DNA from 2 places in the Actinopolymorpha sp. B17G11 genome. Region 2 is predicted to be linked to the other one. Evidence: predicted binding sites of a transcription regulator. Region 2 holds the regulator's gene; the other holds the start of a gene.
What was found. The regulator LexA, encoded in region 2, represses DNA repair genes until DNA is damaged. The targets are predictions, from matches to a motif close to TCGAACANNTGTTCGA.
Positions count from the first base shown of each region.

Region 1 (3,407 bases), on a different contig from region 2:
GACTGAATCGCTGATCTGGTCAGCGATCTTGTCCGGGTGACCCTCGGTGACGGACTCGGAGGTGAACAGGCGTCGCGACACGGGCGTCCTTTCTGTTGGCACTGTTCCGTCAGGTGGCACCGTGCCTCCGCGGCGGTGCGAAGGCGCGGACGGCGTCGCCCGCGGTGCGCTGGACCAGCGCGACGAAGGTGTGCTCGTCTTGTGGGTGCAGCCCAGCGTAACGAGAGACACCGGCACTGGCGTACCAATGGGGTGCGTTTCATCCTGAATGCCGCCGGCCGAATGCTGAGCGTGACGACACCTTCAGTGGTCCGGTTGGTACGAACCGTGAGGAAATCAGCGAAGCCAGGCGGACCGGCGAGAGGGACCACACCGGCCCGGTCCACACGTCAGCGTGGGAGAAAATGTCGAACGCGGCCGTTCGAGAGGTGAGACACGACGACCGGAGACCTCTGGAAACCACGACTCGCGCGGGACCACACGACGGCTGGGCCGCCGGAATCGACCTAGCCGTCCCGTCCTTGCCACGTGCAGACGCAGGCCTCGTTGCCTTCGGGGTCGGCCAGCACCCAGAAGGCCGGCGCGGCCGCATCGGAGAGCACCCTGCCGCCTGCGTCCATCGCAGCCTGGATCCGAGCCGCCGCCTCGTCGTGTGGGACCGAGACGTCGAGATGGATGCGGTTGCGCTGGGGGCGTGGCGCGTCCATCTGCTGAAACCAGATCGCGGGACCCTGGCCGATCGGATCGACGAGCGGGTCCTGCGGACCTGACGCGCCAGGCTCGTCGGCGTATCCCATCACCGCCTTCCAGAAGGGGCGGATCAGCGCGATGTCGAGCGCGTCGATTCCGAGCTCCACGAGCTGGACCGATCGTGGCGCGTCCGTACCGACGTCCGGGGTCGTGGACAGCTGCAGCTCACCTACAGTCGACGAGATGCGGCCGGCCAGTTCGATCTCGCGCGACGTGATCGAGGCCGTGGCCGACGACTGCAGGGACAGCACCACGCGGAAGCGCCGCACGTCGATCGTCAGGCGACCGTCGACGTCGCCACCACAGGCGTCGACCACGGTGGCCGCGACCCTGGCCGCCTCGGCGAGCGACCGCACCTGGATCGAGGTGCGCACCACCCCGAGGACATAGCGCCATCCCCACCCGCTCACTGCAGCGGAGATCTCCTGGCGGGTGAGTACTTGGCCCGCGGCGTCGGAAGGTTCGTCCATGCGGCGCATCCTGGCACCAGGCACCGACGCCGGACGGACACCGCGTGAGCGGCGTCCCGGCTCCTGACGGCGGGATTCACCCGAGTCGGCGTTGGACAAGTGCTCGTACGTGTGTTCGAATGCCTGTGTGCGCTGGGACAACCTCACGTTCGCCGACCCCGAAGGTCGCGACCTCACCGACAGCTCGGTCGGAAGCGGCAGTCCCCACCAGAACGGTGCCGGCTCAGCCACCGGACCGGCCATCCGCAACGCGCCGGCCGACGCTCTTCCCTTCGCTCTCCCGGGCGCGGTGACGCGTACCTTCGACACGCCGGGCTTCGCCGGGATGACGTTCTACGAGATCCGGGCGAAGTCGGTCATCAACAGGGTGCCGGGGCGCTCCCGGGTGCCGTTCGAGTGGACGATCAACCCCTACCGCGGCTGCTCCCATGCGTGCACCTACTGCTTCGCCCGCAACACCCACACCTACCTCGACCTCGACGCCGGACGTGACTTCGACACCAAGGTGATCGTCAAGGTCAATGCAGGTGAGCTCGTACGCCGGGAGTTGGCGGCACCGAAGTGGCGTGGCGACCACATCGCGATGGGCACCAACGTCGACTGCTACCAGCGCGCCGAGGGGCGCTACCAGCTGATGCCGCAGATCATCAGTGCGCTGCGCGACTTCCGCAATCCCTTCTCGATCCTCACCAAGGGGACGCTGATCCTGCGCGACCTTCCTCTGCTCCGCGAGGCCGCGGAGGTGACAGCTGTCGGACTGTCGTTCTCGGTCGGCTTCGTCGATGACGCGCTGTGGCGCTCGGTCGAACCCGGGACGCCGAGCCCGCGCCGTCGCCTCGATGCCGTCCGTACGCTGACCGACGCCGGCTTCACCGTAGGTGTCCTGATGGCGCCGATCCTGCCGTTCCTCACCGACACCGACGAGTCCATCGACGCGACCGTCGCGGCGATCGCCGAGTCCGGTGCGGCCAGCGTCACTCCCCTGCTCCTGCACCTGCGCCCCGGTGCCCGCGAGTGGTACGCCGCCTGGTTGGACCAGGCGTTTCCGCACCTGGCACCGCGCTACCGCGCGCTCTACCGGCGAGGTTCGTACCTGCCGAAGGACTACCAGCACGACGTGACCGAGCGGGTCAAGAAGGCCGTGCGCCGGCACGGCATGGACAAGGCCGAGCGCAACCGGGCGCGCCAGGTGCCGGCATCACCCACGGAGGCGAGAGCGCTCGCGGCCGCGACCCCGAGCCGGCCGAGTGGGGCGGACGAACCCGAGCAGCTCACCCTGCTCTGAGGCATCGCCTGGTCGAGCTGCAGGCACCGACGGCGACGTCCGGCGTCTAGCGCCTGCTCGCAGTGGGGCTCGGCGATGGTCCTGGCTCGCCGGCGCCGCGACCGTCGATGGCGAGGTTGAACACGCCGACGAGATAGGCGACCAGCAGAACGACGATGACCACGGAGGCGCGGAACGACAACCACTTGTTCCGACGCATCGTGCGGACGCCCGTGCGGGCGAGCTTGTGATCGGCGACCGCGCGCCGGCTGTGTTGCCATCGCTTGCCGGCTCCGAACGCGATGACGACGCCGAGTAGCGCCAATCCCACTGTGAGAGCCATCCGCCGCATGATAACGATCAGTGGGCGGCCGATACAGGTTCGGGTGCTGCCGTGGTTGCCAGTGCCGGACGCTCAGCTCGACCAGCGTTGGACAACGAGGTCCCAGATCCGGTGTGCCAGCGCGTCCTTGGGCCCGCGGGGAACCTGCGTCTCCGGCCCGCCGGCGTCGAGGATGACGGCCTCGTTGTCAGGTTCCTCGAACCCCCGACCGGCACCCACCTCGTTGACCACGAGGAGGTCGCAGCCCTTGCGGGCGAGCTTCGTACGCCCGTGCTCCAGCGCCGTTCCATGTGCGTCGCCAGTCTCTGCGGCGAACCCCACGACCACGAGACCCGGGCGCGGTCGATCGTGGGAGATCTCGGCGAGCACGTCGGGATTCTGCACGAGCTCGATCGTGGGTGCGGAGACGTCGTCGGTCTTCTTGATCTTGTGATCGGCGTACGCGGCCGGCCGGAAGTCAGCGGGTGCTGCGGCCATCACCAGCGCATCCGCGTCGCGGACCGCGGCGAGCACGGCGTCACGCAGGTCCCGCACCGACACCACTGGGACGACCTTGACGCCGGCCGGGTCCGGGAGGGTG
Region 1 is NZ_JBEFTW010000021.1:41,125-44,531, forward strand. It holds gene metK (methionine adenosyltransferase) at 1-81, opposite strand, end outside; gene ABN028_RS20875 (4a-hydroxytetrahydrobiopterin dehydratase family protein) at 507-1,220, opposite strand; gene ABN028_RS20880 (Rv2578c family radical SAM protein) at 1,348-2,505, shown strand; gene ABN028_RS20885 (hypothetical protein) at 2,552-2,827, opposite strand; gene coaBC (bifunctional phosphopantothenoylcysteine decarboxylase/phosphopantothenate--cysteine ligase CoaBC) at 2,900-3,407, opposite strand, start outside.
Region 1: ABN028_RS20880 (Rv2578c family radical SAM protein) is a predicted target of LexA. The motif match lies at 1,324-1,339, and genes of this name have one in related genera.

Region 2 (3,407 bases):
GGTGACCGCCCAGAAGGTGACCGCCCAGAAGGTGACCGCCCAGAAGGTGACCGCCCAGAAGGTGACCGCCCAGACGGAGACCGGTCAGGACGTGCGGCTGGCCGTCACACAGGCGGTGAGAACGCAGAACCCGGCGGCGCTTCCACCGACCCGGCCGCGGCGGCGGGCACGGACGTCGTGGAACCCTTGCCGTGGCGTGCGCTCGATGTCGGTTCGCCGTTCGACTACGGCCGGCAGGCGATCCTCTATGTCGCTCGACGATTGCCGCCGCCGGGGCGTGGTGGCATCTCGGAGCGCACGTTGCAGGAGCTGGCACAGCTCATGGAGGCCTCGGGCGGCGGGACACTCGGCCTCTTCTCGTCCCGCCGCGCCGCGCAGGACGCCGCGGCAGCGGTTCGGGAACGCCTCGGCCTCGAGGTGCTCTGCCAGGGCGAGGGGCAGCTGGCGGAGCTGCATCGCCGGTTCGTGGACGAGCCGCGGACGTCGTTGTTCGGCACCTTGTCGCTCTGGCAGGGACTGGACGTGCCGGGCGACACCTGCCAGCTCGTGGTCATCGACCGCATTCCGTTCCCGCGTCCCGACGACCCGCTCGCCTCGGCCAGGCAGCGCGCCGTCGACGAGGCCGGCGGCAACGGCTTCATGGCGGTGGCGGCGACCCATGCCGCACTGCTGCTCGCCCAAGGCGTCGGCCGGCTGATCCGGCGTTCGTCCGACCGCGGGGTGGTCGCCGTGCTCGATCCCCGGCTGGTCACGGCCCGCTACGGCGGCTTCCTGCGGGCGTCACTGCCACCGATGTGGTTCACGCCCGACCGCGACGTCGCCGTCGGAGCGCTGCAGCGTTTGCGCGCCGCCCGCGACGCCTGATCAGTCCGGCATGCGTACGCAGATCGCGATCGGGGTCTGTTGGCGGCCCTGACCGAACGGGTTGTCCCGGAACAGTTCGCAGAAGAAGCCGGGGCGGCGATCGGTGTCGTGTCCCAATACGTCACGGCCGAGGTCGTTGGAGTCGATGACGACGGTGCCCGCCAGCGTCCCGGCGATGTCCTCGGGGAGCTGGGCAGTCACGGCGTCGGTGATGGCCGTGGCCACCTTGCCAGGGTCCTTGGGCGGAAGCTTCGCCGAGACATTGGACGGGAACGCCGAATAGGACGTCGGGCCGTCGATCGCGTTGACCCGGTGCCCGGCCACGACGTAGAACCATCCGCGCTGGCGGACGGCCTTGCCGACGACACTGGCTGCTGCCGCTGCCAGGATCCTGGGAAGGCCCGCCTCGTTGATCGCCAGCTGCATCGTCCAAGGGCTGCCGAGTCCGATGCCGTGCGGCGTGCGCTGGACCAGCCGGGAGAGGACCCTGGCCGCGGGTCCCGGGTCGATCTCCCAGGTGAAGTAGGACCGTCCCTGCGAGATCGCCACGATCTTCTCGCTCACCACGACGTACCACGGTCCCTCGAAGACCCCGCTGAAGTGGGGACTCTCCGCGACATGGCGCGCGGCATCGCGGACGTAGGCCGTCACGCGGGTCGGCACGTCGTCGCCGCGGGCGAAGAGTTCAGTCTGGAGGGGGATGCGTGCCCATCGCATCCCTTCGACCTCCACGACCAGACTCTTGCCGTCGTTCGGGGCCAACGGGTCCTTCGCCGGCGGTGGATCGTGCGGGACAGCGGACCGCGCGTGGTCAGCTCCTGACGTCGCGTCGGTCCCCGTCGTGGAGTTTGTCATGCTGCTCCCGGTCGTCAGGTGGTGTGCGCGGCACCCTGACAGGTCAGACGCGCCGCAGGACCGCGACGACCTTACCGAGGATCACGGCGTCGTCTCCAGGAATCGGCTCATAGGCCGGGTTGTGCGGCAGCAGCCAGACCTGCTTGCCGCGCCGGCTGTAGGTCTTGACGGTGGCCTCACCGTCGATCATCGCCGACACGATCTCGCCCAGCTCGGCCGTGGGTTGCTGGCGAACCACCACCCAGTCGCCGTCGCAGATGGCCGCCTCGACCATCGAGTCTCCCTTGACCTTGAGCAGGAACAGCTCACCTTCGCCCACCAGCTGACGGGGGAGCGGCATGATCTCCTCGACAGCCTGCTCGGCGAGGATCGGTCCACCGGCGGCGATCCGGCCTACCACGGGCACGAACGCCGGCGTGGGATGAGCGTCACCGCTGTCGGTCTCGTCGTACGTCGTCATCCGGGCACTCGAGACGGCCCGGCGGTGCGTGTCGGGGAACAAGACCTCGAGCGCGCGGGGTCGGTTGGGGTCGCGCCGGATGAACCCCTTGGTCTCGAGGACGCGGAGCTGGTGGGCGACCGATGAGGACGAGGTCAGACCGACGAGCTCGCCGATCTCGCGCATGGCAGGTGGATATCCCCGGTTTTCGACCGACTCGCGGATGACTTCCAGGATTCGGCGCTGCCTGGGCGTGAGGCCGGTGGCGTCCGGCGGCCCGTCGGGCAGTTCGCGCACGGCCGCGGTGGAGGAGTCGCGATCGGACTTCTTCCGCTTGGGCATAGCGGTGTTCTCCTTCCGAGGGTTTCCAGGAAGGGCTCCCGGGTTCCCGCCGGGTGCCCACATCGAGGAGCGTAGGGCCTCCGTCATCCACTTTCAAACATCTGTTCGACGGCGTGTCGCGAGCGTGTCGCGGACCGTGCAGGACGCCGGTCGCGCCCACCTGGCCGATGGGGGTCTGCCTGGCCGACGTGGGCGGGGCTGGTCCTCTCTTATGGGAGAACCTGTGGCCTCGAACCTATTTTCGACCCTGCGGTCTGGCGGGCTGTCGGTGGGATGGTGTAGAAAATCGTCCAGGCGTTCGATCGAACAGTCGTTCGACGTCGAGCAAGGTCGAGGTTCGTTCTCTCGCCGTAGGAGGTCGGCACATGAGCAGCAGTGCGCCAGTCGTGCACATCGACGAGTTCCGTTCCCGGCGGACCTCTCGGGCGGGCGCGCCCCACCTCCCGGAGGCACTGTCGGACAGTGGACGGCTCGAGGCGGTCCCCCGCAGGGCCGCCGCCGAGCGCACTCCGGCGCGAGTCCGGCGCGGTCCACGGCCGCGGTTGGTGCGGGCGTGTCATCGAGGGCTGGTGGCGGGTGAGCCCGTGCAGGCGCCGGTCACCCTGACCCGGCGGGGCCGGGTCACCGTTCTGGTGATGACGCTGGTCTTCCTCGCGCTCGGCGTCCTCGGCTCGGTTGTCCTGTTGCAGGGCGCGTCGGCCGCCGACGCGGGCTCTGACGGTGGTCAGTCGGTCCGGACCAGGACGGTGACGGTGGCGCCAGGGCAGACGCTGTGGGAGATCGCCGCACGAGTGGATCCTGATGCCGACATCCGGGCCACGGTCGAGGAGATCTCCCGGCTCAATGGCCTGACGAGTGCGGGTGACCTGGAGATGGGCCAGTCACTCGTGGTCCCAGTTCGTTCCGG
Region 2 is NZ_JBEFTW010000002.1:260,258-263,664, forward strand. It holds gene ABN028_RS03540 (ATP-dependent DNA helicase) at 1-864, shown strand, start outside; gene ABN028_RS03545 (hypothetical protein) at 865-1,719, opposite strand; gene lexA (transcriptional repressor LexA) at 1,763-2,500, opposite strand; gene ABN028_RS03555 (LysM peptidoglycan-binding domain-containing protein) at 2,866-3,407, shown strand, end outside.